DNA from 4 places in the Enterobacter kobei genome. Region 3 is predicted to be linked to each of the others. Evidence: predicted binding sites of a transcription regulator. Region 3 holds the regulator's gene; each other region holds the start of a gene.
What was found. Region 3 encodes PurR, which represses purine synthesis genes. Its sites were predicted from a motif close to CANGCAAACGTTTGCNTG; they were not measured.

Region 1: a site for PurR is predicted at 4,502-4,519, ahead of gltS (sodium/glutamate symporter). Genes of this name have one in related genera too.
Region 2: a site for PurR is predicted at 5,475-5,492, ahead of pyrD (quinone-dependent dihydroorotate dehydrogenase). Genes of this name have one in related genera too.
Region 4: a site for PurR is predicted at 1,929-1,946, ahead of BFV64_RS04820 (nucleoside-specific channel-forming protein Tsx). Genes of this name have one in related genera too.

Annotation. Positions count from the first base shown of each region.
Region 1 covers NZ_CP017181.1:70,407-78,217, reverse strand. The annotation lists gene spoT (bifunctional GTP diphosphokinase/guanosine-3',5'-bis pyrophosphate 3'-pyrophosphohydrolase) at 1-363, shown strand, start outside; gene trmH (tRNA (guanosine(18)-2'-O)-methyltransferase TrmH) at 368-1,057, shown strand; partial or broken gene recG (ATP-dependent DNA helicase RecG) at 1,061-3,141, shown strand; gene gltS (sodium/glutamate symporter) at 3,144-4,346, opposite strand; gene xanP (xanthine/proton symporter XanP) at 4,571-5,962, shown strand; gene BFV64_RS00355 (AsmA family protein) at 6,081-7,769, shown strand.
Region 2 covers NZ_CP017181.1:1,621,241-1,629,051, forward strand. The annotation lists gene pepN (aminopeptidase N) at 1-996, shown strand, start outside; gene ssuB (aliphatic sulfonates ABC transporter ATP-binding protein) at 1,098-1,868, opposite strand; gene ssuC (aliphatic sulfonate ABC transporter permease SsuC) at 1,865-2,656, opposite strand; gene ssuD (FMNH2-dependent alkanesulfonate monooxygenase) at 2,666-3,811, opposite strand; gene BFV64_RS07715 (sulfonate ABC transporter substrate-binding protein) at 3,808-4,770, opposite strand; gene ssuE (NADPH-dependent FMN reductase) at 4,763-5,338, opposite strand; gene pyrD (quinone-dependent dihydroorotate dehydrogenase) at 5,588-6,598, shown strand; gene zapC (cell division protein ZapC) at 6,764-7,306, shown strand; gene BFV64_RS07735 (YcbX family protein) at 7,303-7,811, opposite strand, start outside.
Region 3 covers NZ_CP017181.1:1,999,693-2,007,503, forward strand. The annotation lists gene punC (purine nucleoside transporter PunC) at 70-1,269, opposite strand; gene punR (DNA-binding transcriptional activator PunR) at 1,384-2,295, shown strand; gene purR (HTH-type transcriptional repressor PurR) at 2,313-3,338, opposite strand; gene cydH (cytochrome bd-I oxidase subunit CydH) at 3,636-3,725, shown strand; gene BFV64_RS09640 (MFS transporter) at 3,889-5,055, shown strand; gene sodB (superoxide dismutase [Fe]) at 5,095-5,676, opposite strand; gene BFV64_RS09650 (C40 family peptidase) at 5,799-6,572, opposite strand; gene grxD (monothiol glutaredoxin 4) at 6,911-7,258, shown strand; gene rnt (ribonuclease T) at 7,303-7,811, opposite strand, start outside.
Region 4 covers NZ_CP017181.1:1,018,369-1,026,179, reverse strand. The annotation lists gene ribD (bifunctional diaminohydroxyphosphoribosylaminopyrimidine deaminase/5-amino-6-(5-phosphoribosylamino)uracil reductase RibD) at 1-668, opposite strand, end outside; gene nrdR (transcriptional regulator NrdR) at 673-1,122, opposite strand; gene BFV64_RS04825 (SadB/YajI family lipoprotein) at 1,275-1,814, shown strand; gene BFV64_RS04820 (nucleoside-specific channel-forming protein Tsx) at 2,085-2,969, shown strand; gene BFV64_RS04815 (helix-turn-helix transcriptional regulator) at 3,114-3,794, opposite strand; gene BFV64_RS04810 (VOC family protein) at 3,809-4,174, opposite strand; gene secF (protein translocase subunit SecF) at 4,330-5,301, opposite strand; gene secD (protein translocase subunit SecD) at 5,312-7,159, opposite strand; gene yajC (preprotein translocase subunit YajC) at 7,187-7,519, opposite strand; gene tgt (tRNA guanosine(34) transglycosylase Tgt) at 7,542-7,811, opposite strand, start outside.

The sequences.
Region 1 (7,811 bases), 1.9 Mb from region 3:
ATTGCGCACGTCAGCCCCGGCAAAGGGCTGGTTATCCACCATGAATCCTGTCGTAACATTCGCGGCTACCAGAAAGAAGCCGAGAAGTTTATGGCGGTCGAGTGGGACAAAGAGACGGCGCAGGAATTTATCACCGAAATTAAGGTGGATATGTTCAATCACCAGGGCGCCCTGGCAAACCTGACGGCAGCGATCAACACGGCCTCGTCCAACATTCAGAGCCTGAATACGGAAGAAAAAGACGGCCGCGTTTATAGCGCCTTTATTCGTCTGACCGCCCGCGACCGCGTGCATCTGGCGAATATTATGCGCAAGATCCGCGTCATGCCGGACGTGATTAAAGTTACCCGAAACCGAAACTAGGTTTATGAATTCACAACGTTATACACGTATCTGCGAAATGCTCGCCAGGCGTCAGCCTGACCTGACGGTCTGCATGGAGCAGGTTCATAAGCCTCATAACGTCTCTGCTATCGTTCGTACCGCAGACGCCGTCGGCGTACATGAAGTGCACGCCGTCTGGCCGGGCACCCGCATGCGAAACATGGTGTCTGCTGCCGCAGGCAGCAACAGCTGGGTATCCGTCAAAACGCATCAGACGATTGGTGAAGCCGTATCGCACCTGAAAGGCCGCGGTATGCAGGTTCTTGCGACTCACCTTTCTGCTAAAGCTGTAGATTTCCGCGAGATCGACTACACCCGCCCAACCTGCATTTTGATGGGGCAGGAGAAAACCGGGATCACCCAGGAAGCGCTGGATCTGGCAGATCAGGACATCATCATCCCGATGATCGGTATGGTTCAGTCTCTGAACGTGTCGGTTGCCTCTGCGCTGATTCTGTATGAAGCGCAGCGCCAGCGCCAGAACGCCGGAATGTACGAGCGCAGCAACAGTATGCTGCCTGAAGAGGAACAGCAGCGCCTGCTATTTGAAGGCGGTTATCCGGTGCTGGCTCGCGTCGCGAAGCAGAAAAAATTGCCTTACCCCCACGTCAACGCGCAGGGCGAAATTGAAGCCGATGCCGAGTGGTGGTCCACCATGCAGTACGCCGGGTAACTGATGAAAGGCCGCCTGCTGGATGCCATTCCGCTCAATAGCCTGACGGGCGTGGGCGCGGCGCAAAGCAGTAAGCTGGCAAAAATTGGCCTGCATACCGTGCAGGATCTCCTCCTGCACCTCCCTCTGCGTTACGAAGACCGCACTCAGCTCTACAAAATTGGCGATCTGCTGCCTGCCATTTACGCCACCGTTGAAGGCGAAGTCCTGAACTGCAACATCACGTTTGGTGGACGCCGGATGATGACCTGTCAGATCAGCGACGGTACCGGCATTCTCACCATGCGTTTTTTCAACTTCAGCGCAGCGATGAAAAACAGCCTGGCGACAGGCCGCCGAGTGCTGGCCTATGGCGAAGCCAAACGCGGTAAATACGGCGCAGAGATGATCCACCCGGAGTACCGCGTGCAGGGCGACCTCAGCACACCGGAACTGCAGGAGACGCTTACGCCGGTTTACCCGACGACTGAAGGCATTAAGCAGGCAACGCTGCGTAAACTCACCGATCAGGCGCTGGAGCTGCTGGATACCTGCGCGATTACCGAACTTCTGCCCCCGAGCTGGCACAGGGCATGATGAGCCTGCCCGAGGCATTGCGCACACTGCATCGTCCACCACCCACATTACAGCTCAGCGATTTAGAAAGCGGCAAACATCCCGCACAACGGCGTCTTATCCTTGAGGAATTACTGGCACATAACCTGAGCATGCTGGCGCTTCGCGCAGGCGCGCAGCGTTTCCACGCTCAGCCGTTAAGCCAGAATGATGCGCTCAAAGATAAGCTGCTGGCCACTCTGCCGTTTAAGCCGACCGGCGCTCAAGCGCGCGTAACGGCCGAGATTGAACGCGATATGGCCCTCGACGTGCCGATGATGCGCCTGGTGCAGGGCGACGTCGGGTCCGGTAAAACGCTGGTTGCCGCCCTGGCAGCACTGCGCGCGATTGCCCACGGTAAACAGGTGGCGCTGATGGCGCCGACTGAGCTGCTGGCTGAACAGCACGCCAATAATTTCCGCGCCTGGTTCGCGCCGCTCGGGATTGAGGTAGGCTGGCTTGCCGGGAAGCAAAAAGGCAAAGCGCGTCTTGCGCAGCAGGACGCCATCGCCAGCGGCCAGGTGCAGATGATTGTCGGCACACACGCTATCTTCCAGGAGCAGGTACAGTTTAACGGCCTTGCGCTGGTGATTATCGACGAACAGCACCGCTTCGGCGTGCATCAACGTCTGGCGCTGTGGGAAAAAGGGCTGCAGCAGGGCTTCCATCCGCATCAGCTGATCATGACCGCCACGCCAATCCCGCGCACCCTGGCGATGACCGCCTATGCCGATCTGGATACCTCCACCATCGATGAACTGCCGCCGGGGCGTACGCCGGTCACGACGGTCGCCATACCGGATACGCGCCGCAGCGATATCATCGACCGCGTGCGCAACGCCTGTACCCACGAAGGGCGTCAGGCCTATTGGGTCTGCACCCTGATTGAAGAGTCAGAACTGCTTGAAGCGCAGGCTGCTGAAGCAACGTGGGAAGAGCTAAAGCTGGCGCTGCCGGAGCTAAACGTGGGTCTGGTTCACGGGCGCATGAAGCCTGCCGAAAAACAGGCGGTGATGCAGGCGTTCAAACAGGGTGAGCTGCATTTACTGGTCGCGACGACGGTTATTGAAGTGGGCGTCGACGTCCCCAACTCCAGCCTGATGATCATCGAAAACCCGGAGCGTCTTGGCCTTGCTCAGCTCCACCAGCTGCGTGGGCGCGTTGGGCGTGGCGCAGTGGCCTCCCACTGCGTGCTGCTCTATAAAGCGCCGCTCTCAAAAACTGCCCAGATGCGTTTGCAGGTGCTGCGTGACAGCAACGACGGTTTTGTGATTGCACAAAAAGACCTTGAGATACGCGGCCCGGGCGAATTGCTGGGCACGCGTCAGACGGGAAATGCCGAATTTAAGGTGGCGGATTTGCTGCGCGATCAGGCCATGATCCCGGAAGTTCAGCGCCTCGCACGCCATATTCATGAACGCTACCCCGAACAGGCGGCAGCGTTAATTGAGCGCTGGATGCCGGAAACCGAGCGCTATTCTAACGCCTGATCTCAGGCAAACATCGGCAGCATCAGGTACAGCTTAATCACCAGCGCGTTGACGATATCAATAAAGAACGCCCCGACCATTGGCACCACCAGAAACGCCATGTGCGATGGCTCAAACCGTTCGGTAATCGCCTGCATGTTGGCAATAGCCGTTGGGGTTGCCCCCAGACCAAACCCGCAGTGACCCGCTGCCAGCACCGCTGCATCGTAGTTTTTCCCCATCAGGCGCCAGGTCACGAACATGGCGTACAGCGCCATAAACAGTGCCTGCACCGCCAGAATCGCCACCATCGGCAGCGCCAGCGAGGCCAGCTCCCACAGTTTGAGGCTCATCAGCGCCATCGCCAGGAACAGCGACAGACAGACGTTACCGAGCACCGATACCGCACGTTCAAACACGCGGTAGAAGCCCATCAGCGCAAGACCGTTGCTCAGAATGACCCCGATAAACAACACGCAGACAAAGGTCGGAAGTTCAAACGCTGTACCCGCCAGCCATTGCGCAACCACTTTGCCCACGGTCAGGCAGATGGCAATCATCGCGATGGTTTCAATCAGTACCAGCGAGGTGATGCTGCGCCCGACATCCGGCTTTTCGAACGCGGTGGGCACCATTTCATCGTCCGGTCTGCCATTCGGCGTGGTGGAATGTTTAACGAGATAACGGGCCACCGGGCCGCCAATCAGGCCACCCAGCACCAGACCAAAGGTTGCGCAGGCCATCGCCACTTCCGTTGCGTTTTCAAAGCCGTAACGCTCGATAAACAGCTTACTCCACGCGGCTCCAGTACCATGGCCGCCTGACAGGGTAATCGAACCCGCCAGCAGACCCATCAGCGGATCCAGCCCCAGCAGCGTCGCCATGCCGATGCCAATGGCGTTTTGCATCAGCAGCAGTCCCACCACCACAATCAGAAATACGCCGAGCACCTTACCGCCAGAGCGCAGGCTCGCCAGGTTGGCGTTCAGGCCGATGGTGGCAAAGAAGGCCAGCATCAGCGGATCTTTCAGGGACATATCAAAATCAATTTCCCAGCCCATGCTTTTTTTCAGTACCAGCAGGGCCAGCGCCACCAGCAAGCCACCGGCGACAGGTTCAGGAATGGTGTACTTTTTCAGAAAGGAAACACTATGTACCAGCTTGCGACCAAGCAGCAGAACCAGCGTTGCGGCAACAAGGGTCGACAACGTATCGAGATGAATCATAAAAGGCTCCTGTTATGCGCGTGTTCCATACACACGCGGCGTTATCCTGGCCGGTTTGCGCTCTTCATGAGCCACCGGCGCAAAAAGTGTAATTTTTTTTCCCGACGGGTTGTAGAAAACCTGCTCACAACGGCAGATTTTCTTCCCTTTTTTTGCTGGCAATCGTTTGCTTTTACCAGGTGGTCAGATAAAATGCCCGCTTTTCCACCGTGGGATTGCCGCCGATGTCCGTTAACACCATAGAGTCGCCTGATGCGCAACCGATTGCGCAGAAGCAAAATAGCGAACTGATTTACCGCCTTGAAGATCGCCCGCCACTGCCTCAGACGCTTTTCGCGGCCTGCCAGCATCTTCTGGCGATGTTTGTCGCGGTGATCACCCCGGCGCTGCTGATCTGCCAGGCGCTCGGTTTACCGGCGCAGGATACGCAGCACATCATCAGTATGTCCCTCTTCGCCTCTGGCGTGGCCTCAATTATTCAAATTAAAGCGTGGGGTCCGGTGGGGTCGGGATTATTGTCGATCCAGGGTACCAGCTTTAACTTCGTGGCACCGCTGATCATGGGCGGCACAGCCCTGAAAACCGGCGGTGCGGATGTCCCGACCATGATGGCGGCGCTGTTCGGCACCCTGATGCTGGCAAGCTGCACGGAGATGGTCATCTCCCGCGTGCTGCATCTGGCGCGCCGCGTCATTACCCCGCTGGTCTCCGGCGTGGTGGTGATGATTATCGGCCTGTCGCTGATTCAGGTCGGCCTCACCTCCATCGGCGGCGGCTATGCCGCAATGAGCGACCATACCTTCGGCGCGCCGAAAAACCTGCTGCTGGCGGGCGTCGTGCTGGCGATCATTATTCTGCTTAACCGCCAGCGTAACCCTTACCTGCGCGTGGCTTCTCTGGTGATCGCCATGGCAGCCGGTTATCTGCTGGCGTGGGCGCTGGGCATGTTGCCGGAGAACACCGTACCGACCAACAGCGCGCTGATCACCGTCCCCACGCCGCTGTACTACGGTCTGGGCATTGACTGGGGTCTGCTCCTGCCGCTGATGCTGGTCTTTATGATCACCTCTCTGGAGACCATCGGCGATATCACCGCTACCTCCGACGTCTCCGAGCAGCCGGTGTCCGGCCCGCTGTACATGAAGCGCCTGAAAGGCGGCGTGCTGGCGAACGGCCTGAACTCGTTTGTTTCTGCGGTATTCAATACCTTCCCGAACTCCTGCTTCGGCCAGAACAACGGCGTGATCCAGCTGACCGGCGTCGCCAGCCGCTACGTGGGTTTTGTGGTGGCGCTGATGCTGATCGTCCTCGGCCTGTTCCCGGCGGTGAGCGGCTTTGTGCAGCACATTCCTGAGCCGGTGCTGGGTGGCGCAACGCTGGTGATGTTCGGGACTATCGCAGCGTCCGGGGTGCGTATCGTCTCCCGCGAACCGCTGAACCGCCGGGCGATCATGATTATCGCGCTGTCGCTGGCCGTGGGTCTGGGCGTTTCTCAGCAACCACTGATCCTGCAGTTTGCCCCTGACTGGGTGAAAAACCTGCTCTCTTCCGGCATCGCCGCGGGCGGTATCACCGCTATTGTGCTGAACCTCGTTTTCCCGCCTGAAAAGAACTGATCCCCTTCACGGCAGGCAGTCAATGCCTGCCGTGACATCTATTTACACCATTCCCGCCTTGAGGATTGCGCATAAATCGTGCATAACTCCCTTATGTACGTTTGCGGGATGGAAGACCATGAAATTTATTGGAAAGCTGCTCGTCTATCTTCTGGTAGCCCTGCTCATTGTGATACTGGCGCTCTATATTCTGCTCCAGACCCGCTGGGGCGCGGCTCAGGTCAGCAGCTGGGTGACGGTGAATACCGATTACGAACTCAGTTTCGACAAGATGAATCACCGCTTTTCGTCGCCTTCCCATCTTATTCTGGAAAACGTCACCTTCGGGCGGGACGGTAAACCTGCCACGCTGGTAGCCAAAAAAGTTGATATCGGCCTGAGCAGCCGTCAGGTGACCGATCCGCTGCATATGGACGCCATTACCCTTTTCGATGGCACGCTGAACCTCTCGCCGCAGACGGCACCGCTGCCCTTGCAGGCCGATCGTCTTCAACTGAGCAACATGGCCTTTAACAGCCCGAATACCGAATGGGATCTGAGCGCGCAGAAGGTGACGGGCGGCGTCAGCCCATGGCAGCCGGAAGCCGGCAACGTGCTGGGGAAAAACGCGCAGATTCAGATGAGCGCAGGCTCGCTGACCCTCAACGGCGTCCCGGCCACCAACGTGTTAATTGAGGGCCAGCTTAACGGTAAGGAGGTGGTGCTGAACACTATCGGGGCCGATATGGCGCGCGGTTCGCTCACCGGCTCCGCCCTGCGTAACGCCGACGGAAGCTGGGTTATCGATACCCTGCGTCTGAATGAGATCCGCCTGCAGAGCGACAACACGCTGACAGCCTTCTTTGCCCCGCTGGCCACCATCCCTTCTCTGCAAATAGGCCGTCTGGAGGTCACCGACGCCCGGCTGCAGGGCCCGGACTGGGCGGTGACCGATCTCGATTTAAGCCTGCGCAACCTGACGATAAGCAAAGGCGACTGGCAAAGTCAGGACGGGCGTTTGTCCATGAACGCCAGCGAGTTTATCTACGGCTCGCTGCATCTGTTTGACCCGATCCTGAACGCAGAGTTTTCCCCGCAGGGTATGGCGCTGCGCCAGTTTACCTCCCGCTGGGAAGGCGGCATGGTGCGCACCTCCGGCAACTGGCTGCGCGACGGCAAAGCGCTGGTGCTGGACGATGTCGCCATCGCCGGTCTGGAGTACACCCTGCCGCAGAACTGGAAAACGCTATGGATGGAGCCGCTACCGGAATGGCTGAACAGCGTCACGCTGCAAAAATTCGGCCTGAGCCGCAACCTGGTGATCGACATCGATCCCGCCTTCCCGTGGCAGATCACCTCCCTGGATGGCTACGGTGCCAACCTGCAGCTGGTGAAAGACCGCCAGTGGGGCGTGTGGAGCGGCAGCGCAACCCTGAACGGCGCGGCGGCGACCTTTAACCGCGTGGATGTGCGCCGTCCGTCGCTGGCGTTGAATGCCAACGCCGCCACGGTGAACATTACCGACCTGAGCGCATTTACCGAGAAAGGCATTCTGGAAGCGACGGCCACGGTTTCGCAGTTGCCGCAACGGCAAACCACCGTAAGCCTTAACGGGCGCGGCGTGCCGCTCAACGTGCTGCAGCAGTGGGGCTGGCCAGCGCTACCGGTGACGGGCGATGGCAATATTCAACTCACCGCCAGCGGTAGCGTGCAGGCCAATGCGCCGCTGAAGCCGACGGTGAACGGCAAGCTGAGCGCGGTGAATATGGATAAACAGCAGGTAGAGCAGACGATGACGGGTGGCATTGTTTCAACACCCGTGCAATAAATAAGCCGGGTGGCGGTTTTATTCCCTCTCCCTGTGGGAGAG
Region 2 (7,811 bases), 380 kb from region 3:
GTGAAGCTGGAGTACAAGTGGAGCGATCAGCAGCTGACGTTCCTGATGCGTCACGCCCGCAACGATTTCTCCCGCTGGGATGCCGCGCAGAGTCTGCTGGCGACCTACATCAAGCTGAACGTGAACCGTTACCAGCAGGGCCAGCCGCTGACGCTGCCGGTGCATGTAGCAGACGCGTTCCGTGCGATCCTGCTGGATGAATCTATTGATCCGGCGCTGGCGGCTGAAATTCTGACCCTGCCGTCGGCAACTGAAATTGCCGAGCTGTTTGACATCATTGACCCGATTGCCATCGTGGCCGTGCGTGAAGCGCTGACCCGCACGCTGGCTGCTGAACTGGCGGACGAATTCCTCGCCATCTATAACACCAATAAGCTTGATGCTTATCGCGTTGAGCACGCGGACATTGGTAAACGTTCTCTGCGTAACACCTGCCTGCGTTATCTGGCGTTTGGTGAAACCGAGCTGGCGAACACGCTGGTGAGCACGCAGTATCATAAAGCGGACAATATGACCGACGCGCTGGCCGCGCTGGCGGCGAGCGTTGCCGCTGAACTGCCGTGCCGCGATGCGCTGATGCAGGAGTACGACGACAAGTGGCACCAGGATGGTCTGGTGATGGACAAATGGTTCATTCTGCAGGCGACCAGCCCGGCGGCCGATGCGCTCAGCAAAGTCCGCAGCCTGCTGAAGCACCGTTCGTTCACCATGAGTAACCCGAACCGCGTGCGTTCCCTGATTGGTGCGTTTGCCAGCAGCAACCCGGCCGCGTTCCACGCGGAGGACGGCAGCGGTTATCAGTTCATGGTGGAAATGCTGACCGAACTGAACAGCCGTAACCCGCAGGTGGCGTCGCGTCTGATTGAGCCGCTGATCCGTCTGAAACGCTACGATGCGAAGCGTCAGGCGAAAATGCGCGCCGCGCTTGAACAGCTGAAAGGGCTGGAAAACCTGTCCGGCGATTTGTACGAGAAGATCGCGAAAGCCTTAGCGTGATGTAAAAAGCCCGGTGGGCAGGTAAAAGCAAAACGGCAACCCAGGTTGCCGTTTTTTGTGTTTTCTCCCTCTCCCTGTGGGAGAGGGCCGGGGTGAGGGCATCAGGCATTAGCCTTAACTCGCTGTAACTCCGTTCCCCCGCGCTTCATCACCCGATCTAGCACTTCTGCCTCCAGCTCCGCCAGTCTTGCCGAACCGACACGACGAGGACGTGGAAGATCCACTGTCAGATCCAGACCAATTTTTCCGTCTTCTATTAACAGCACCCGGTCGGCCATCGCCACGGCTTCGCTGACGTCATGCGTGACCAGCAGAACCGTGAATCCATGCGTCTGCCACAGGGATTCAATCAGATCCTGAATTTCGATCCGCGTTAAGGCGTCGAGCGCGCCGAGCGGCTCATCAAGCAACAGCAGGCCCGGACGATGAATCAACGCCCGTGCCAGCGCCACGCGCTGCTTCTGCCCACCCGACAGCGCAGCAGGCCATTCACCGGCGCGGTTTTCCAGTCCGACGGCGGCCAGCGCCTGACGGGCTTCATCCCGCCAGTGTCCTTTGAGCCCCAGCCCGACGTTATCAATCACCGTCTTCCAGGGCAGCAGTCGCGCATCCTGAAACATCATGCGGGTATCGTCCTGAATAGTGGCCAGCGGCGTTGTCCCTGCCAGAATGTCGCCGCCGTTAGGGGATTCCAGTCCGGCCAGAAGGCGCAGCAGCGTACTCTTGCCGCCGCCGCTGCGCCCGACAATGGCCACAAACTGCCCGGCGGGAATATGCAGATCCAGCGCGTTAAGAATGGTGTTTTCGCCGTAGCGTTTGGTCACGCCGTTTAACAGTAACGGTGTCCCCTGATTCAGTCGTGCCGTATTCATGCTTTCGCCTCCTGAAGGGTATACGCCGGGTTCCAGCGTAGCCAGCTGCGTTCCAGCCACTGGGCGCTGACGTCGGCGAGTTTGCCAAGCAGGGCATAAAGGATAATGGCAACCACCACGACGTCCGTTTGCAGGAACTCGCGGGCGTTCATCGCCAGGTAGCCGATGCCGGAGTTGGCTGAGATTGTCTCCGCAACAATCAGCGTCAGCCACATCAGGCCGAGGGCAAAACGCACTCCGACCATGATGGAGGGCAGGGCGCCCGGCAGGATCACATGTAGAAAGAGAGAAAAACCTGACAAGCCATAGCTTCGCGCCATCTCCACCAGGCCGCGATCGATATTGCGGATGCCGTGCCAGGTGTTGATGTAAATCGGGAACAGCGTGCCCAGCGCCACGAGGAAGATCTTCGCGCTCTCATCAATCCCAAACCACAGAATGACCAGCGGGATCAGCGCCAGATGCGGCACGTTACGCAACATCTGAATGGAGGTATCCAGCAGCCGCTCACCCCAGCGGGAAAGACCGCTGATCAACCCCAGCGCCAGGCCGATGCTGCCGCCAATAGAGAACCCAATCACCGCGCGCCAGGAACTGATCGCCAGATGCTGCCACAGCTCACCGCTGACGCTCAGCGACCAGAACGCTTCTACAACGCCCTCAGGAGAGGGCAGAATACGGCTCGACAGCCAGCCGGTGGACGATGCGAGCTGCCAGAAAGCCACAATGCCGACGGGTAAAAACCACGGCGCGGCGCGCAGCAGCCATTTTTGTGAGGTGGCAGACATGGTCACTCCTTAGCTTTGCGCGGCTTTTCGAGGGATAAATTCGTTTGCCACCGCTTCACCCTGCAGCTGAAGCTGCTGTGGCTGCGGAATTTCCGGGATGGCCACATCCAGATGCGGGAATAACAGCTCGCCTACTTTGTAGGCCTCCTCCAGGTGCGGATAACCGGAGAGAATAAAGCTGTCGATACCGAGGTCGGCGTATTCATTAATCCGCGCTGCCACGGTCGGGCCGTCCCCGACCAGCGCCGTGCCCGCACCGCCGCGCACCAGGCCAACGCCTGCCCACAGGTTCGGGCTGATCTCCAGCTTCTCGCGCTTGCCGTTGTGCAGGGATGCCATTCGGTGCTGTCCGACGGAGTCGGTTTTGGCAAACGCGGCCTGCGCCTTTGCGATGGTCTCATCGTCCAGATGGGATATCAGACGGTCTGCCGCCCGCCAGGCCTCTTCAGTGGTTTCGCGAACAATCACGTGCAGACGAATACCGAAGCGCACCTTGCGGCCATGGGCGGCCGCTTTAGCGCGCACCTGGGCAATTTTCTCTTTCACCAGCTCAGGCGGTTCGCCCCAGGTCAGATACAGATCGACCTGCTCGGCAGCCAGATCCTGGGCTACATCCGACGACCCGCCGAAATAGAGCGGCGGGCGTGGCTGTTGTACCGGCGGAAAATAGAGTTTCGCGTCACGAACGTGGATATGCTTGCCTTCGAAGGTGACGGTTTCACCTTCAAGCAGGCGCCGCCAGACGCGGGTGAACTCGGCAGAAGCCTCATAGCGCTCGGTGTGGTCGAGGAACACGCCATCGCCTGCCAGTTCCTGCGGATCGCTGCCCGTCACCAGGTTAAACAGGGCACGGCCGTTGGAGAGTCTGTCCAGCGTTGCCGCCTGACGCGCTGCCACGGTGGGGGAGACCACGCCTGGACGTAACGCAACCAGGAACTTCAGACGCTGGGTGACCGGTATCATCGACGCGGCGACCAGCCAGGCATCTTCACATGAACGCCCGGTTGGGATCAGCACGCCGGTGAAACCGATGCGGTCCGCCGCCTGTGCAATCTGCTGCAGGTAGCCATGGTCAACCGGGCGGGAACCCTCTTCAGTGCCAAGATAGTGGCCATCTCCGTGGGTAGGTAAAAACCAGAAAAGATTCAGACTCATGATTTAGCTCCTTCTTTGCCTGCGGGTTGCCAGATGCGTTCGCGAATATCGACCTGTTTTGGCACCAGGCGGTTTTGATAGAAGAGGTCAGCGGTTTGTTGCTGTAGCGCGGCGACGTGCGCATCCACGGGTGAAATGGTGGTCGGCGGACGGTGGCTGAGGTAGCTCGCAATCACCGGTTCAGGTAAGCCCATGGTTTTCGCCAGCAGCGCAATACTTTCCTGACGCTGGCTTTGGGTCAGCGTGTCGGCCTGCGTAAAGGTATCCAGTACGCTCTGAATAAATGCGCCATTCTTTTCCGCGTAAGGACGCGCGGCAAGGTAGAACGAGCCGGTCTGCTTCAGCGTCGTGCCATCCTTCAGCACACGCACGCCTCCTTGCAGTAATGCTGCGGAGTAGTACGGATCCCAGATAGCCCAGGCATCAACATTCTTCTGCTGGAACGCGGCACGAGCGTCGGCTGGAGTCAGGTAAACGGGCTGAATGTCCGTGAATTTCAGCCCGGCCTCCTGTAAAGCGCGCAGCAGCAGGTTGTGTGAACTGGAGTCTTTCTGAAAAGCGACCTTATGACCTTTTAGGTCGGCAACGCTTTTAATCTCGCTGTTTTCAGGCACCAGAATGACTTCGGCCTTCGGTTTAGGCGGTTCAACGCCGACATAAACGAGGTCCGCCCCAGCAGCCTGGGCGAATATCGGCGGAATATCGCCTGTGCTACCAAGATCGATACTGCCTACGTTTAAGGCTTCCAGCATTTGAGGACCGGCAGGAAACTCGATCCAGGCAAATTTGGTGTCCGGGAAGCGTTTTTCCAGAAGCTGGTGACTTTTTGCCAGCACCATACTGACGCTGCCTTTCTGATAGCCAATGCGTAAACTGTCCGGCGCTGTTTCTGCGGCCTGAGCCAGCCCGGCCAAGGCCATCAGGCCAGCCAGCCCGAGGCGGGTTAAGGTTTTAAACATGTGCGACTCCTTGAGGCTGGCCAAACGCAGGTGCCTGGATATCCCGGCGATGCAGCGCGTGCCAGAAGGTTTCCAGCGCAGCATCGAGGCGCGTTTGCAGATTCGGCGTAAAGTGCGGCTTGTGTTGATAATCAATGACCTGCGAATCGTCCGCGAAAACCCCATGGAGAATCTCTTGTGCTTTCAGGGCATTCAGGACCGGTTTCAGGGCATAATCCACCGCCAGTAAATGGGCAACCGTTCCGCCCGTTGCCAGCGGCAGCACCACTTTGCCGTCCAGCGCGCGCTCCGGCAGTAGATCGAGCAGGGTTTTCAGTGCGCCAGAAAAAGAGGCTTTATAGATCGGTGTCGCCACGATTAAACCGTCTGCCTCTTTCAGTTGCTCTGTGAGGGTTTTCAGCGCAGGGCTGTCGAAACGGGCGTACAGCAAATCTTCGGGTTCGAAGTTATGCAGATTCCAGTGGCACACTTCCACATCCAGCGCATTGAGCTTTTCACGGGCATATTCCAGCAGGGCGCTGGAACGCGAAGGGAATCGTGGACTTCCGGCCAGGGTAATGACGCGCATACTTCCTCCTTATAACCAATTGTTTGCTTTTATCTAACATTCATAACAATTTTCAGGAGTGTGACACCGCGCGGTTATTCCACTAAATGATTTATCTGCAATTAAAATGCGAAAAAGTGCATAAGAAAGAGACCGGGAGGTAAACGTTTGCGTTTTACGCTGATTTTTTTGCCGCAGGTCAATTCCTTTTCGCAGCGGGATCGCCCATAATCCCCTCCCGGTTTGCACACCGGGAATCCAGGAGAGTTCATGTACTACCCCTTCGTTCGTAAAGCCCTTTTCCAGCTCGACCCTGAGCGCGCTCATGAATTGACATTCCAGCAATTACGTCGCATTACCGGAACGCCTCTGGCGGCTCTGGTGCGCCAGAATGTGCCGGAAAAACCTGTGCAGTGCATGGGTCTGACCTTTAAAAACCCGCTGGGTCTGGCGGCCGGTCTGGACAAAAACGGTGAGTGCATTGATGCCCTGGGCGCAATGGGCTTTGGCTCCATTGAAATCGGTACCGTTACCCCGCGTCCACAGCCGGGAAATGATAAGCCGCGTTTGTTCCGCCTGGTGGAAGCCGAAGGGCTGATCAACCGCATGGGCTTTAATAATCTCGGCGTTGATCACCTGGTCGAGAACGTGAAAAAAGCCCATTTCGATGGGGTGCTGGGCATTAATATCGGTAAAAATAAAGACACGCCGGTTGAGCAAGGTAAAGATGACTATCTGATTTGTATGGAAAAAGTCTACGCCTATGCCGGTTACATCGCGGTGAATATTTCATCGCCGAATACCCCGGGCCTGCGTTCTTTACAATATGGCGAAGCGCTGGACGATCTTCTCAGCGCCATTAAAAATAAACAAAATGAACTGCAGGCGATCCACCATAAATATGTTCCGGTCGCGGTGAAGATCGCGCCGGATCTTTCGCCTGAAGAATTGATCCAGGTTGCCGACAGTTTAGTTCGCCATAATATTGATGGTGTTATTGCGACCAATACGACGCTCGATCGCTCCCTCGTTCAGGGAATGAAAAACTGTGACGAAGCGGGTGGGTTAAGTGGCCGTCCGGTACAATTAAAAAGCACCGAAATTATTCGTGCTCTGTCTGCAGAATTAAAAGGGCGTTTGCCGATTATTGGTGTCGGCGGTATCGATTCGGTCATTGCTGCGCGCGAGAAGATGGCGGCAGGGGCATCGCTGGTGCAAATCTATTCCGGCTTTATTTTTAAAGGACCGCCGCTGATTAAAGAAATCGTTACGCATATCTAATCTTTTCTCTTAATCAGACAACCAGGGCTTTATTTCCAGCCCTGGTTGTTTTATATTCCGTCACTGTTGCTTATTTAGACATTCTGGTCTTTTATTAATGATGTTATAAACGAAGCGACAATCAGGACATTTTTAGTACAGGACGTTTGGGGACGGGAGAGAAACATGCGAATTAAACCTGACGATAACTGGCGCTGGTATTTTTGCGACGAGCACGATCGTATGATGCTCGATTTAGCCAATGGCATGTTGTTTCGTTCTCGTTTTGCCCGCCGAATGTTAACCCCGGACGCGTTTTCACCCTCGGGCTTTTGCGTTGACGATGCTGCACTTTATTTCTCCTTTGAAGAAAAATGTCGCGATCTGGTGCTCTCTAAAGAGCAGCGTGCCGAGCTGGTATTAAATGCGCTGGTGGCGATTCGTTTCCTGAAACCGCAAATGCCGAAAAGCTGGCATTTCCTGCCGCACGACATGAACTGGACGCCAGCAACGGGTGATGCGGCCAGCGTCAATCTGAGCGATACCGCCGAAGAGGTGAGTTTGTTAGTGGTGGAGCCGGGCGAAAATGCTGCGCTTTGTCTGCTGGCGCAACCCGGCGTGACGATTGCCGGGCGCGTAATGCAGTTAGGGGATGCGATCAAAGTCATGAATGACAGGCTGAAGCCACAGCTGCGTGTCGATTCCTTCAGCCTCGAACAGGCGGTTTAAGCTTCCAGCTGTACGGATGTTTTCGGTACGCAGCTACAGCACAGAATTGTGCCGTCGTTTCCCACTGCCGATTTCTTCAGCGCTGTCACTTCTCCCTCTACCAGCTTGATGCGACAGCATCCGCAGATTCCCGCACGACAAGAATACGGTACGCGAATACCGGCCTGTTCCAGTTGCTCCAGCAGCACCTGCTGATTGTTGCCACGAATAATTTTGCCCTGCCAGTGAATATCCACGGCAGAGGCGACGTTCGTCTCAACTTCAACGCTTTCTTCTTCCTGACCGGCGCCGTACACTCTCGCAGGCCCGCGGGCGAGGATTTCGACCTCATCGCCCACGCGGATCACACCGCTGGAGCGGGGGATCAGGTTCTGGCCGAAATCGACATTGCCGTTATCCTGGGCGGTGCGGAACGATTGCAGCGTTTTCAGCGGTTCGCCAGAGGGGTGCTTTTGCCCTTTTTCCGGACTCACGGTGGTAAAGATACAGCGGCTGCACGGCTTGA
Region 3 (7,811 bases):
AAATTTGGTGATTCAATAGAAAATTGTTAGCAACCTAATCACCGAAAAGTTACATAATTTTTGCAGTAATTACGCATGTGACGTTTCTGCCTGCGCGCGGTTATCCTGCGCACGCTGCGCGGCTGCCTGCATACGATAGCCCATGCCGGCCAGCGCAACGGTAACCAGCATCACGCTGGTGGTGGTCAGGAGCGGTGTGGCAATCAGCGCCGAGACCACCAGACTGGCCAGGAAGCACAGCCCCAGTTGCAGCGTATTCTGAAGTGCGGCCGCACGGCCTGTCGCCTGCGGGAAGGGACGAAGCGCCTGCGCCACAACGATAGGGTATATCGCGCCGTTCGCGATGGCCATTACGCAGAATGGAATCAAAATTTCAGCCAGACCGACGCCGGGAATAAAGCCGACGGCCCAGGTCCCGATAACGCTCAACGCATACAGCACCAGCAACCACGGCAGCATCTGCTGGCCTTCCCATTTTTGCAGCGCCGCGCGACAGCCGTACCCGCCAACTAGGAACGCGATGGTCTGCGGAACATAGCTCAGACCGATGGCCGCCGGGCTGTAGCCCATATCGTGCAGAATAAAGGGTGAACCGGTCAGCCATGCGAAGAAGCTCGCCGAGCAGGCAGCATAAATCAGCACATTACCGCGATACGCTTTGGCGCTCAGCAGGGAGGCAAAGGTAATTGGGCTGGCGTCGGCATGCGCCTCTTTTTTATGCGCGGGCTTAAGGGCAAACGCCGGCAGCATCAGTACCAGCGTGATGGCAAACAGCGTGGCAAAGATGGCCTGCCAGTCGAAATGCGCGAGGATCCAGCTACCCAGCAGCGGGGCGAGGGCAGGGGAAAGCCCCACCAGCGGCATAATGGTCGCGAAAATTCGGTTTGTACGGTTCGCCGGATAGTAGTCGGTGACCAGCGCCTGCCAGGTGACGGCTGCGGCGCAGACGCCGACTGCCTGAATAAACCGCAGTACCAGCAGCCAGGTGGCGTCGCGAACCCATAGCATCCCCAGACAGCCCACGGCAAAAATGGCCAGACCCAGCAACAGTACCGGCTTGCGGCCAAAGCGATCCGAGAGCGGTCCCCAGAGCAGCTGCGCGAAGGCAAAACCGGCGAGGAACAAACTCAGGCTGGCGCTGATCGCGGCGGCAGGGGTTTGCAGATCTTCCTGCATGGCGGCGAAAGCCGGCAGGTACATATCGGTGGCTAAAAAGCCCAGCACGCTTAAGCCGCCGAGCCAGACTAAAAAACCTTTCCTGGGTTGCATTATTTTCTTCTCCTGAGGAGGCAGGTGTACATTGGCGCAGAGTGTAGGGAGTGCAAAGCGGCTTGTGAAACGCTAATATTTGGCGGGTGCATTCAAATTTTTTGCAGGCAGAAAATGTGGTCAGATTATTCTCTTGAAGTGGTCGATGCTGTCGCGCGTAACGGCAGCTTTAGCGGAGCAGCGCAGGAACTGCACCGCGTCCCGTCGGCAATCAGCTATACGGTGCGTCAGCTAGAAGAGTGGCTGGCCGTTCCGCTGTTCGAACGGCGACATCGTGATGTGGAATTAACGCCTGCCGGGGCGTGGTTTTTGAAAGAAGGGCGTTCTGTTATCAAAAAAATGCAGATCACCCGCGAACAGTGTCAGCAGATCGCTAACGGCTGGCGGGGGCATCTTTCCATCGCGGTCGATAATATCGTGAAGCCGGAACGCACCCGGCAAATGATCGTCGATTTCTATCGTCATTTTTCTGACGTTGAGTTGCGTGTTTCGCAGGAAGTGTTCAACGGCGTGTGGGACGCGCTGTCGGACGGCAGGGTAGAAATGGCGATTGGGGCGACGCAGGCGATTCCGGTTGGGGGACGCTATGCCTTTCGCGATATGGGGATGCTGAGCTGGAAATGCGTAGTGGCACGCGATCATCCCCTGGCGGCCATGGAGGGGCCGTTAAGCGACGATACCCTGCGTAACTGGCCGTCGCTGGTGCTGGAGGACACCTCCCGCTCGCTGCCCAAGCGTATCACCTGGCTGCTGGATAACCAGCGTCGCGTGGTCGCCCCGGACTGGGAATCGTCGGCGACCTGCCTCAGTGCAGGGCTGTGCGTCGCGATGGTGCCCGTTCATTTTGCGCGCCCGCGAATCGACACCGGCGAGTGGGTTGAACTGACGCTGGAGAATCCGTTCCCGGATGCGGCTTGCTGTCTGACCTGGCAACAAAATGATGTTTCACCTGCTATGGCCTGGCTGCTGGATTATCTGGGGGACAGCGAAACGCTTAACCGGGAATGGTTACGGGAGCCAGTGTGACTGGCTCCGTAAAGCGATTAACGACGGTAGTCGCGGAACGGACCATCCGCAACGGAACGGCGTTCGATGAGGCGCGGGTGGACTTCAATGGACTGCGACTCTTCACGTTTGTTGACGATCCTGTCGAGCAGCATGTTGAAGGCCGTTTCACCCAGCGAATCTTTCGGCTGGTGAATGGTGGTCAGCGCAGGGGTAAAGAAGCGCGCGTTGCGCACGTTGTCATAGCCGATCACGGAAATGTCCTGCGGGACGCGCAGACCCAGCTCATCGGCCGCACAGAGCGCGCCCATCGCCATGATGTCGCCCCCGCAGAAAACGGCGGTAGGACGATGTTGCTGGGAGACAATCTGCTGCATCGCGCGGTAGCCTGATTCCGGCTCAAAGTCACCCTGTACGATCCAGTTTTCTGGCACGGTGATCAGTGCTTCTTCCATCGCTTTCATAAAGCCAGCCAGACGACCTGCGCCGGTGTTACGCTCAAGCGGACCCGGGATCACGCCAATCTCACGATGACCGCGTTCGATCAAATAACGGCCCGCCATATAGCCGCCTTCAAAGGCGTTGTCGATAACGGAATCCGTGAAATCCGCACGGGCTTCACCCCAGTCCATCACCACCATCGGGATATGGCGATACTCTTCAAGCATCGACAGTACGGATTCCGGGTACTCGGAACACATCACCAGCAGGCCATCCACGCGCTTCTGCGCCATCATGGAGAGATAGGCTCGCTGTTTTTCAATGCTGTTCCACGCGTTGCCCAGAATCAGGGTATAGCCTTTCTGGAAGCAGTTTTTCTCTACCGCCTCAATGATCTCAGCAAAATAGGCCGCTTCGCTGCTGGTCGCCAGCAGACCAATCGATTTGGTGTGATTCACCTTGAGGCTGCGCGCAACCGCACTTGGCGAGTAGTGCAGCTCTTTGATTGCTGCCCAGACGGCGTTGCGCGTCTCTTCCGCCACAAAGCGGGTTTTGTTAATTACATGTGATACGGTTGTAGTGGAAACGTTTGCGCGTTTTGCTACGTCTTTAATTGTTGCCATTAAATGTCACTCCAGACCATATCCTAAACTCCTGAAATACTTGAAGGTAAACGTTTGCCTTCTCTCACCCTTATCACGCAATTTTAGATTGCGGTACGCCAGGAAAACGACACGGGACGTCAGGAGGGGGTCAATGGCCGGTACGCTAATAAATTTAGCGTGGAATTTTGTCCTATCTTGATGAAAAGGGGAAGAGGTAAAGTGGTTATCAGCTTAAATCCGGGAAGATTTTTGACGTAAACTGTGCAAAAATGAGCAAGCTCACTTTTCGTGGGGGGATTAAAAGGAGAAAAATTGATGAGTTCCGATCTGAAGTTTTCGCTGTTCACCACCATCGTTGTGCTGGCGCTGATTGTGGCGGCTGGCCTGACGGCTGTGCTGCACTGATTTACGCGGAGGGAGAATCTTCTCCCTCCCGGTTTACCGGATTGTTACTTCTCAGGCAAAAATCTTTTGCCATTTTGTTAACTTCTCATTTTTTGTGATTGATGTCATGCTTTCCGCTTCTTTGTTCTGTGTCACGACATGACACGGCATCCGGAGTTGACGCATGAAAATCAATTTTCCCCTGCTTGCCCTGGCGATTGGCGCTTTTGGGATTGGCACCACCGAATTCTCCCCGATGGGGTTACTGCCTGTTATCGCCCGGGGCGTGGATGTCTCGATCCCTGCGGCCGGGATGTTAATCAGCGCTTATGCCATCGGCGTGATGGTGGGGGCGCCGCTGATGACGCTACTGCTTTCACACCGCGCGCGCCGTAATGCGCTGATTTTCCTGATGGCGATTTTCACCCTGGGCAACGTGCTCTCTGCCATTTCACCTGACTACACCACCCTGATGCTGTCGCGCATTTTGACCAGCCTGAACCATGGCGCGTTCTTTGGGCTGGGCTCGGTCGTGGCCGCAAGCGTGGTGCCGAAACATAAGCAGGCAAGCGCCGTGGCGACCATGTTTATGGGGCTGACGATTGCCAACATTGGCGGCGTACCGGCTGCGACCTGGCTGGGTGAAGCGATCGGCTGGCGTATGTCATTCCTGGCAACCGCCGGGCTGGGCGTGGTGGCGATGGTGGCCTTGTTCTTCTCCCTGCCGAAAGGCAGCGCGGGTGAACGTCCGGACGTGCGCAAAGAGCTGTCGGTACTGGTGCGCCCGCAGGTGCTTTCTGCACTGCTGACCACCGTGCTGGGGGCCGGGGCGATGTTTACGCTCTATACCTACATTTCACCGGTGCTGCACGATATCACCCATGCAACCCCGATCTTTATTACCGCGATGCTGGTATTGATTGGCGTAGGGTTCTCAATGGGTAACTACCTTGGCGGGAAATTTGCTGACCGTTCAGTGGCCGGAACGTTGAAAGGCTTTTTAACCTTGCTGATTGCCATCATGATCGCGATTCCGTGGCTGGCGCGTAACGAGTTTGGCGCGGCCATCGCGATGGTTGTCTGGGGCGCAGCCACCTTCGCCGTGGTGCCGCCGCTGCAGATGCGCGTGATGCGTGTCGCCCACGAGGCGCCGGGACTCTCTTCTTCGGTGAATATCGGTGCGTTTAACCTGGGGAACGCCCTGGGTGCTGCGGCGGGCGGCGCCGTCATTTCTGGCGGTCTGGGATACAGCTTTGTGCCGGTGATGGGGGCGATTATTGCCGCTCTCGGCCTGCTGCTGGTGATGATGTCCGGCCGAAAACAGCCAGAAGCCGTTTGCACGGCGGAATAATAAAAATAACGCAGAAGGGGGACCCCTTCTGCGTCTCTCTTACGCGGCGAAGTTCTTCGCGACGAAGTCCCAGTTGACCAGTGCCCAGAAGTGCTCCAGGTAGTTCGGGCGCGCGTTACGGTAATCAATGTAGTAAGCGTGCTCCCACACGTCCACGGTCATCAGCGGCGTAGCGCTGGTGGTCAGCGGGGTGCCTGCATTAGAGGTGGACACGATTGCCAGTTTGCCATCCGCTTCTTTTACCAGCCACGTCCAGCCAGAGCCGAAGTTCTTGATGGCGGCATCCGTAAACTTCGCTTTGAAATCGGCGAAGCTGCCAAAGGCGGCGTTAATCGCGGAAGCCAGTTCACCGGCAGGTTCACCACCGGCATTGGGTGCCAGGCAGTGCCAGTAGAAGGTGTGGTTCCACACCTGAGCCGCGTTGTTAAATACGCCACCCTCTGAGCTACGGACGATCTCTTCCAGCGTTTTGCCTTCGAAATCGGTGCCTTTGATCAGATTGTTCAGGTTGGTGACATACGTCTGGTGATGTTTGCCGTAATGGTATTCCAGGGTTTCCGCAGAAATGTGCGGTGCCAGGGCGTCTTTTGCATACGGTAGTGCAGGTAATTCGAACGACATTGCTTCTCTCCTTATTGTATTTAGCGTTGCCAATAACCACACAGACAACAAGGACAGGATAGCAAATTGAAAGGGTATGCAAAAGAGGAACTTACCCTGCCACGGATGCGGCAGGGCAGGGGTTAGCGAATAGTTTTCGGCGTCATCACGCGACGTGCGCCGACGTAGTGACGTACCCAGTAGTCTTCACTCAGGGAGGTGATCTGAATATCCTGGCCGCTGCGCGGTGACTGGATAAATTTCCCGTTGCCGACATAGACACCCACATGGTCAGCCGTGCCGCGGCCTTGCGTGCGGAAGAAGACCAGATCGCCGTTTTCCAGCTCACCACGGCTCACCGGAGAGGCGTCGCGCAGGTGGTACATCTCATTAGCGGTACGCGGAATGCGGAACTTAACCAGATCTTTATAGGCGTAATAGACCAGGCCGCTACAGTCGAAGCCGGTTCGTGGCGAACTGCCACCCCAGCGATAAGGTTTGCCAATTTGCCCCATCAGTTTATTCATCGCGGTTTTTTGCGCTTTCTGTACACGGACTTTATGTACTTCCGCGATTTTCGTGACTTTGGTGCATTTCGCTTTGTGGCCTTTACGCGTAATGCATTTTTCAGTGACGAGGTTAGCAGCGGTCAGCGAAGTTTTACTTTTGGTGGTGTGGGCAGTGCGGGAAGATTTTGTTTTGGTCTTGCTGGAAGCGGTTTGTGTCGTCTTGGTGGTCGTCTTTTTCTTTTCGTTCTTTGTGGTGGTTTTTTTCTTACGTTCTGTGGCTTTTACCAGATGGCTTTTTTGTACAGCAGAATGCCGCGCCTGCTGAGAGGCGTTTGCCACTGGCGTGAGAGTGAGTGATGTAAACAGTAAAGCACAGAGCGTGATCGAGATTTTTGTTATCCGCGCCACTGGGCAGTCCCCTGATAAATGCAGGTCATCAATAATACCCGCGAGTGATTTACAAAGCCCGTCGATTCTAATCCATAAAAACCCGAGAAGTTAATAGCATTTTTCAATCTAAAAACCTGTTTCGTTAGCAAGTGCAAAAAAATTCATCGTTCTGTCGCACAATTGTTCACTCCCTAAGCAAAACCCTGACTGCCGCAGGGTTAAACACCATTTGCAATGCAACTTTTGTAGAGTCGCGGTAAAATGTATAAACGTGACGAAAATGTTATTTTCCGATGCCAGCCTGACCCGCTACAATGTCAGACTATTGCCGTAACAGAAGTTAAAGGAAGCAAGACATGAGCACCACTATTGAAAAAATCCAGCGCCAGATCGCTGAAAACCCGATTCTGCTGTATATGAAAGGTTCTCCGAAGCTGCCAAGCTGCGGCTTCTCCGCGCAAGCGGTTCAGGCGCTCTCAGCCTGTGGTGAGCGTTTTGCTTACGTTGATATCCTGCAGAACCCGGACATCCGTGCTGAGCTGCCAAAATACGCTAACTGGCCAACCTTCCCGCAGCTGTGGGTAGACGGTGAGCTGGTAGGCGGCTGCGATATCCTGATTGAAATGTATCAGCGCGGTGAACTGCAGCAGCTGATCAAAGAAACCGCGGCGAAGTACAAAACCGAAGAGCCGGACGCAGAGTAAGTTTGCTGCGCAAATAAAAAAGCGACCTGTTAAGGTCGCTTTTTTTATTCTTCGCTGTCACCTGTCGGCAGTGGCCAGCCGCCCAGACGCTTCCAGCGGTTGACGATCTCACAGAACAGCTCTGCGGTGCGCTCCGTGTCATACAGAGCCGAGTGCGCCTGCGTGCCGTCAAATTCAATACCCGCCGTAATACAGGCTTTTGATAACACCGTTTGCCCCAGCGCCAGACCGCTCAGTGCTGCCGTGTCGAAGGTCACAAACGGGTGGAAAGGGTTGCGTTTGAGCGAGGCGCGCTCCGCTGCGGCCATGGTAAAGGTGTGATCGAAGGTGGCGTTATGCGCCACCATGATGGCGCGGCTGCAGTTACTCTCTTTCATGCCTTTACGCACCATTTTAAAAATGGCGTGCAGCGCATCATATTCGCTTACCGCACCGCGCAGTGGGTTATGCGGATCGATACCGTTGAAGGCCAGTGCTTCCGGCTGTAAGTTTGCCCCTTCGAAAGGTTCAACGTGGAAATGCAGCGTGGTGTCTGGTGTAAGCCAGCCCTGTT
Region 4 (7,811 bases), 980 kb from region 3:
TTCTCCTGCGGGTAAAGCGCCTGAGTATCGGCATTCAGTTCGTCCCAGCGCACGGTCATAGCCGGATCGTCAGCCAGAACGGTTTCACTGCTGGTGAGGATAGCATGGCTTTGCGCGCGAAGACGTTGCACATCGCGCCTTGCCTGGGGCGAGGTGATCCACTGGCTTTCACCGTTTGCCATCGCCGTACGACCGTCCAGCGAGGCGCCCAGCTTAAGCTGGATATACGGGAACCCGGTGCGCATGCGCTTCAGAAAGCCTTTGTTGATCGCTTCGGCGTCCTGCATCATCAGCCCATGACTGACGTCAATGCCTTCCTGCTGCAGGCGATACAGACCGCGTCCGGCAACCTGCGGATTCGGATCCTGCATCGATGCCACCACGCGGGAAACCCCCGCAGCAATCAGCGCGTCGCAGCACGGTGGGGTACGCCCGTGGTGGCTGCAGGGCTCCAGCGTTACGTAGGCGGTGGCACCGCGTGCCTTCTCACCTGCCATCCGCAACGCATGGACCTCGGCGTGCGGCTCGCCGGCACGATAGTGGAACCCCTCCCCCACGATCTCGCCATCTTTAACGATCACGCACCCGACGTTCGGATTGGGATGGGTAGTAAAACGCCCGCGCTGCGCCAGCTTCATGGCTCGCGCCATGTAAATCTCATCCTGCATGAGCTTAATCCTGTAAGCGGGCGATCTCTTCGCCAAACTCTTTGATATCTTCGAAACTGCGGTAGACAGAGGCGAAGCGGATATAGGCGACCTTATCGAGCTTTTTCAGCTGCTCCATCACCAGGTTGCCGATCATCTTGCTTGGCACCTCGCGCTCGCCCAGACCACGAAGATAAGATTTTATGTGGTTTAACGCCATTTCGACGTCATCCGCGCTGACGGGACGTTTTTCCAGGGCCTTCAGCATCCCGCTACGCAGCTTCTCTTCGTTAAACGGCTCGCGCACATCGTTACTTTTTACCACGCGCGGCATTACCAGCTCAGCAACCTCAAAGGTCGTAAAACGCTCGTTGCACACCAGACACTGCCGACGACGGCGTACGGATGACCCTTCGCCTACAAGACGCGAGTCGATGACTTTGGTATCCACAGCGGAGCAGAATGGGCAATGCATACGGTATCCCTGTTATCCGGTTAACTGAGTTTCATTTTACCCTGATCTGGCCTGACAACAAAGGAAGAGCTTTTTGAGACAAAGGATCTATGTCTGACGGCACGTTGCTGGCTACCATTAGGGAGATCCGTTATTTCAAGGAAATAAACGCTATGACAAGACGTTACCTGAGAATTTTACTGGTGGGGAGCCTCTTCACCCTCAGTGCCTGTGCACAGCAAACCGAAGTCCGTCAGATGAAACAGAGTGTGAATACACTTAATACGGCGATGGACAAACTGAACAAAGAAACGGTGAAGATCACCCAGCAAAACGCGCTGAACGCCAAATCCAGCAGCGGGGTATACCTGCTGCCTGGCGCGAACACACCTGCGCGGCTGAATAGCCAGATTGGCACGCTGAAAATGTCGCTGGTCAATGTGGCAGCGAATGCAGATGGTACGCGCGCAACATTGCGCATTCAGGGAGAATCCAACGATCCGCTGCCCGCTTTTAGCGGCACCGTTGAGTGGGGACAGATCCAGGGCACGACGGAGAATTACCAGGAAGTGAACGTGAAGAACCAGCTCTTCACCGCCCCGGCCAGCGTTTTAGCGCCCAGTGATGTGGATATTCCGCTGCAGTTAAGCGGCCTTACGCCAGAACAGTTAGGCTTTATCCGCATTCACGACATCCAACCCGCCGCGCAGTAAACCCTTCCTTCTGAGCGGAGTGAAATGTCACTCCGCTAACATTTACATTTCGTATGGATTGGCAACATAAATGATTGCCGCTACAATCCCGGCCGTTTAAAGTACGCAAACGTGAACGCAATCGATTACGCGTGTGATAGATATGTGAAACAACACATATTTTTGTGAGCAAGGATTCCTATAATAGGCTCCGCAGAAACACGAAATATTTAGAAACGCAATTCGCGCATTTTTCACTCCCGGAAGGGAATTTCAATCAGTGGCATGATTATGAAAAAAACATTACTCGCAGCTGGCGCCGTGCTGGCACTGTCCTCCTCTTTCACTGTTAACGCAGCGGAAAACGACAAACCACAATATCTCTCCGACTGGTGGCACCAGAGCGTTAACGTGGTTGGTAGCTATCACACCCGTTTCGGACCACAGATCCGCAACGACACCTACCTGGAATACGAAGCATTTGCCAAGAAAGACTGGTTTGATTTCTACGGCTACATGGATGCTCCGGTCTTCTTCGGCGGTAACACCGATGCAAAAGGTATCTGGAACCACGGTTCTCCGCTGTTTATGGAAATCGAACCACGCTTCTCTATCGACAAGCTGACCGGTACCGATCTGAGCTTTGGTCCGTTCAAAGAGTGGTACTTCGCAAACAACTACATCTACGATATGGGCCGCAACAAGTCCGGTCGTCAGAGCACCTGGTACATGGGTCTGGGTACGGACATCGATACTGGCCTGCCAATGAGCCTGTCCCTGAACGTTTATGCTAAGTACCAGTGGCAGAACTACGGTGCGGCAAACGAAAACGAGTGGGACGGCTACCGTTTCAAAGTGAAATACTTTGTGCCAATCACTCAGCTGTGGGGCGGCAACCTGAGCTATATCGGCTTCACCAACTTTGACTGGGGCTCAGACCTGGGCGATAACGACTTCCGCGATCTGAACGGTAAGAAAGCACGTACCAATGATTCTATCGCGTCCAGCCACATCCTGGCGCTGAACTACGATCACTGGCACTATTCCGTGGTTGCGCGTTACTGGCACAACGGTGGTCAGTGGAACGACGATGCCAGCCTGAACTTCGGCAACGGCGATTTCAGCGTTCGTTCTACCGGATGGGGTGGCTACCTGGTCGTGGGTTACAACTTCTAACCCGTGCGGGACTGTGCGGGCTGATGCCCTCACCCTGCCCCTCTCCCACAGGGAGAGGGAACAAATACTAAAAACGGCAACATACGTTGCCGTTTTGCTTTTACCTCGCCGCCGGGCAAAAAAGCCAGCTCAAGAGCTGGCTTTTTATTGCTTAACCTTGCGCAAAAAATCCGCCAGAGACCTGTCCGCACTTTCGCTAAACCGTCTCTCCGTCTGCACGATATTGAGACATCTGTCGAGTCGGAAACAGCGATAGTCATCGCGCCGTTCACACCACGCCGCCAGCAGCCAACGCTCTCCCCAGAAGAACAAGCCCAGCGGCTGAACCTCACGCTTTGAAAGCTGCCCGGCTTCATCACGGTAATGCAACGCCAGCACGTGCTGGGCGGAAATTGCCTGATGAATCATGTCAAAATCGCTGCGGGAGTGGCTTTGCATGCAGAAATCCGGGGCATAAATCCGCGTCTGCTCCGCCTTTCGACGACTCTCCTCAGGCAGGATCGCCAGCACTTTCTCCTGGGCCGACTCCAGCTCGCGCGACAGCGATTCTCCTCCCCAGGTCTTGAGCAGGCGAATTGCGACGATCAGCGCCTCAGACTCCTTATTTGTCAGCATCAGAGGCGGCAGATCAAAACCCGACATCAGCCGGTATCCGCTTCCCGCTTCGCCTTCCACCGGCACGCCGGAGAGCGACAGATCGCGGATATCGCGGTAGACCGTGCGCTCGGAGACGCCAAGCCTGTCCGCCAGATGCGCTGCCGTCGTCAGACGCCTGCCCCGCAGGATTTGCACAATCTGAAACAAACGGTCAGCGCGTCGGGTCATATCGTATTACGCTCTCAGGCAGGTTGATGGAGGCCGACGCGGTTACCTTCGCTGTCGATAAACAAAGCAATGGTGCCAATACCATCCGGCAGTTCCAGCGGGCCAAACACGCACTCGCCGCCCGCGGAGGCAATGCGATCGAGCGTAGCCGTCAGGTTATCCGTATGCAGATAGATAATAGCGCCCTGCTGCGACGGCGAAACGCCCTCAAATTTTGCCAGCGCGCCGCCGGTGGCCGGATCGTCATGCGGGAATACCGCGAGCTCTGCCATGTCCATTTTCTCACGTCTCAGCTGGACCTGCATGACTGGCTCATAAAATTTGATGGCGCGATCCATATCTACCACGGGAATTTCAAACCAGTTAATCACACTTTTCATACATCCTCCTGACTGTTGTTTGGGTTCGAAAAGAGTCTACGACAGGGCTCCTGACAGCATACTGTCAGGAGTGTTTGTCAGGAGTGTTTGTCAGGAGCAGATAAAAAAAATCCCGGTCAACCGACCGGGATTTCGATAACACGCTATTCGACGCCTTACGGCAGAATGGACGGCTGATCCGCCCCTTCTTTCTCAACCTTCTGCTGGAGCAGGTGCTCGCGCTTCATGCCGAGTTTCAATGCCAGTGCGGATGCGACGTAGATAGACGACGCCGTACCGATGGAGACACCAATCAGCATGGTCAGCGAGAAGCCTTCCAGTACCGGGCCACCGAACAGGAACAGCATCAGGATCACCATCAAAGTGGTACCGGAGGTGATCAGGGTACGGTGCAGCGTCTGGGTCAACGACACGTTAAAGATTTCGTACGGCGTACCGCGACGGATCTTACGGAAGTTTTCACGGATACGGTCAGATACCACGATACTGTCGTTCAGTGAGTAACCGATAACGGACATCAGAGATGCCACGATGGTCAGGTCAACCTCAATGTGGAACAGCGACAGAACCCCCATGGTGATCACCACGTCGTGCGCCAGGGCGATAACCACCCCGGCCGCCAGTCGCCACTCGAAGCGGAAACCGACGTACACCAGGATGGAGATCAGCGCCACCAGCAGCGCCATTGCACCGGTCTGCGCCAGGTCCGCACCCACGCTCGGGCCGACAAACTCAATACGCTTGACCGCCGCGTTCTGGCTGGTTGTTTCGTTAATCACGTTAACAACCTTGCTGCCTAGCTCCTGGCTGCCGTTAGCATCGTGTACCGGCGGCATACGCACCATGATGTCACGGCTGCTGCCGAAGTTCTGCAGCAGCGGCTCTTCAAAGCCGGCTTTCTGCAGAGACAGACGCATCTGGTCCATATCGACCGGTTTTTCCAGGGAGATCTCGATAACCGTACCACCGGTGAAATCCAGACCCCAGTTAAAGCCTTTCACGCCCATAACGACGATGGACAGAATCAGCAGTAAACCTGAAATGCCGAAGGCCCAGTAGTCCCAGCGCATAAAGTCCCAGACTTTACGGCCATGGTTCAATTGTTCAACAGTATATTCCTGTGCCACAACGCACTCCTCAGATAGACAGCTTTTTGACGCGCTTGCCGCCGTACAGCAGGTTCACGATGGCACGGGTGCCGACAATAGCGGTAAACATTGACGTTGCGACACCGATACCGGTAGTAATCGCAAAGCCTTTGATCGCGCCAGTACCCACTGCATACAGGATAAGAACCTTAATCAGTGTTGTTACGTTCGCATCGAAAATAGAGCTGAACGCGCCTTTATAACCTTCGTCAATCGCCTGCTGAACAGAGCGACCGTTGCTCAACTCTTCTTTGATACGTTCGTTAATCAGTACGTTGGCGTCGACCGCCACCGCAAGGGTCAGAACGATACCCGCAATCCCCGGCATGGTCAGCGTCGCCCCTGGCAGCAGGGACATAATGCCGATGATCAGCACCAGGTTGGCGACCAGCGCACTGGTCGCAATCAGACCAAACTTCTTATAGAAGAAGATCATGAAGAGGATAGAGACCACCAGACCGGCCAGACACGCTTCCAGACCCTGTTGGATGTTCTGCATCCCCAGCGTTGGACCAATGGTACGTTCTTCAACAATCTGAATTGGCGCAATCAGCGCACCGGCACGCAGCAGCAGAGAGAGCTGACGCGCTTCGTTCGGGTTGCTAATACCGGTAATACGGAAGCTGTTACCCAGACGAGACTGGATATTGGCGATGTTAATCACCTCTTCCTCTTTCACCAGCACTGCACGACCGTTCGCATCTTTCTTACCGCTGTCTTTGTACTCCACGAACAGGGTGGCCATCGGTTTACCGATGTTGTCCTTGGTGAAGTTAGACATGATGTTACCACCCGCGCTATCCAGCGAGATGTTAACCTGCGGCTGGTTGTATTCGTCCTGGCTGGAAGTGGAGTCGGTAATATGGTCACCAGTCAGAATGACGCGTTTGTACAGCACAACGGGCTGACCTTCGCGGGTCTGTTTCACTTCGGAGTCACCCGGAATACGGCCTGCTGCGGCAGCGGACTGATCGACGTTAGAGTTAACCAGACGGAATTCCAGCGTTGCGGTCGCACCCAGAATCTCTTTCGCACGCGCAGTGTCCTGAATACCCGGCAGTTCAACCACGATACGGTCAGCACCCTGACGCTGTACCAGCGGCTCAGCCACGCCCAGTTGGTTTACACGGTTACGCAGAATGTTGATGTTCTGCTGAACGGCATATTCACGCGCTTCTTTCAGACGCGCATCGGTCATCACCGCGCGCAGCTGGTTGCTGCCCTGAGAGGTGATGACCAGGTCACGGTGACGTTGGGTCAGGTAATCTACAGCCTGATCGCGCGCCGCACTGTCGCGGAACGTGATGCTCATACCGTAGTTATCTTCTTTACGCACGGTAGTGTAAGGGATGCCTTTGTCGCGCAGATCGCTGCGCAGGCTGTCGATATTCTGTTCCTGCAGCTTGCCGAGCGCGGTATCCATATCCACTTCCATCAGGAAGTGAACACCACCACGCAGGTCAAGACCCAGTTTCATCGGCTCTGCGTTCAGCGCAGCCAGCCAACGCGGGGTTGCAGGAGCAAGGTTAAGCGCCACGACATATTTGTCACCCAGCACGCCCATCAGCGCTTCGCGAGCGCGGAGCTGCGTGTCGGTGGTGTCGAAGCGAGCAAGAATTGCACCCTCTTCCAGAGCCACAGACTTAGCGGTAATTTTTTCTTCTTGTAACGTTTTCTGGACCTGGATCAGCGTTTGCTCACTGGCGGCGACACCGCGCGCGCCAGTGATTTGAACGGCCGGATCCTCACCATACAGGTTGGGAAGCGCGTACAGCAGGCCGACGAGAATCACGACGACCAGCATGATGTACTTCCACAAAGGATAACGGTTTAACACGGCAGTTCCCTTTGGGAAAAGTTGGGATTACAGCGCCTTCATGGTGCCTTTCGGCAGAACGGCAGCTACGAAGTCACGTTTGATAACCACTTCAGTGGTGTCGTTCAGGGCGATTGCAATGTAGCCACTTTCAGCCACTTTGGTTACGCGACCGACCAGACCACCGTTGGTCAGCACTTCATCGCCTTTCGCGATGGAGTCCATCAGCTTTTTGTGCTCTTTGGTACGCTTCTGCTGTGGGCGGAGGATCATGAAGTAGAAGATCAGACCGAACACAACCAGCATCAGGATCAGAGACATCGGGCTGCCCTGCGCCGGAGCACCTGTTGCCGCTACCGCATCAGAAATAAAAAAGCTCATTCAAATTCCCTCATTATTAAAATTAAACAACGTTCAACGGTGGTACATCCCGCCCCTGACGTTGGTAGAAATCGGTCACGAAGCTCTCTAATTTACCCTCTTCGATAGCCTTACGTAAACCAGCCATTAAGCGCTGATAATAACGAAGATTATGAATGGTATTGAGACGCGCGCCCAAAATCTCGTTGCAACGATCGAGATGATGCAGATACGCGCGGGAATAATTGCGACAGGTATAGCAATCGCACTCGGAATCGAGCGGGCTGGTGTCACTCTTATGCTTCGCGTTACG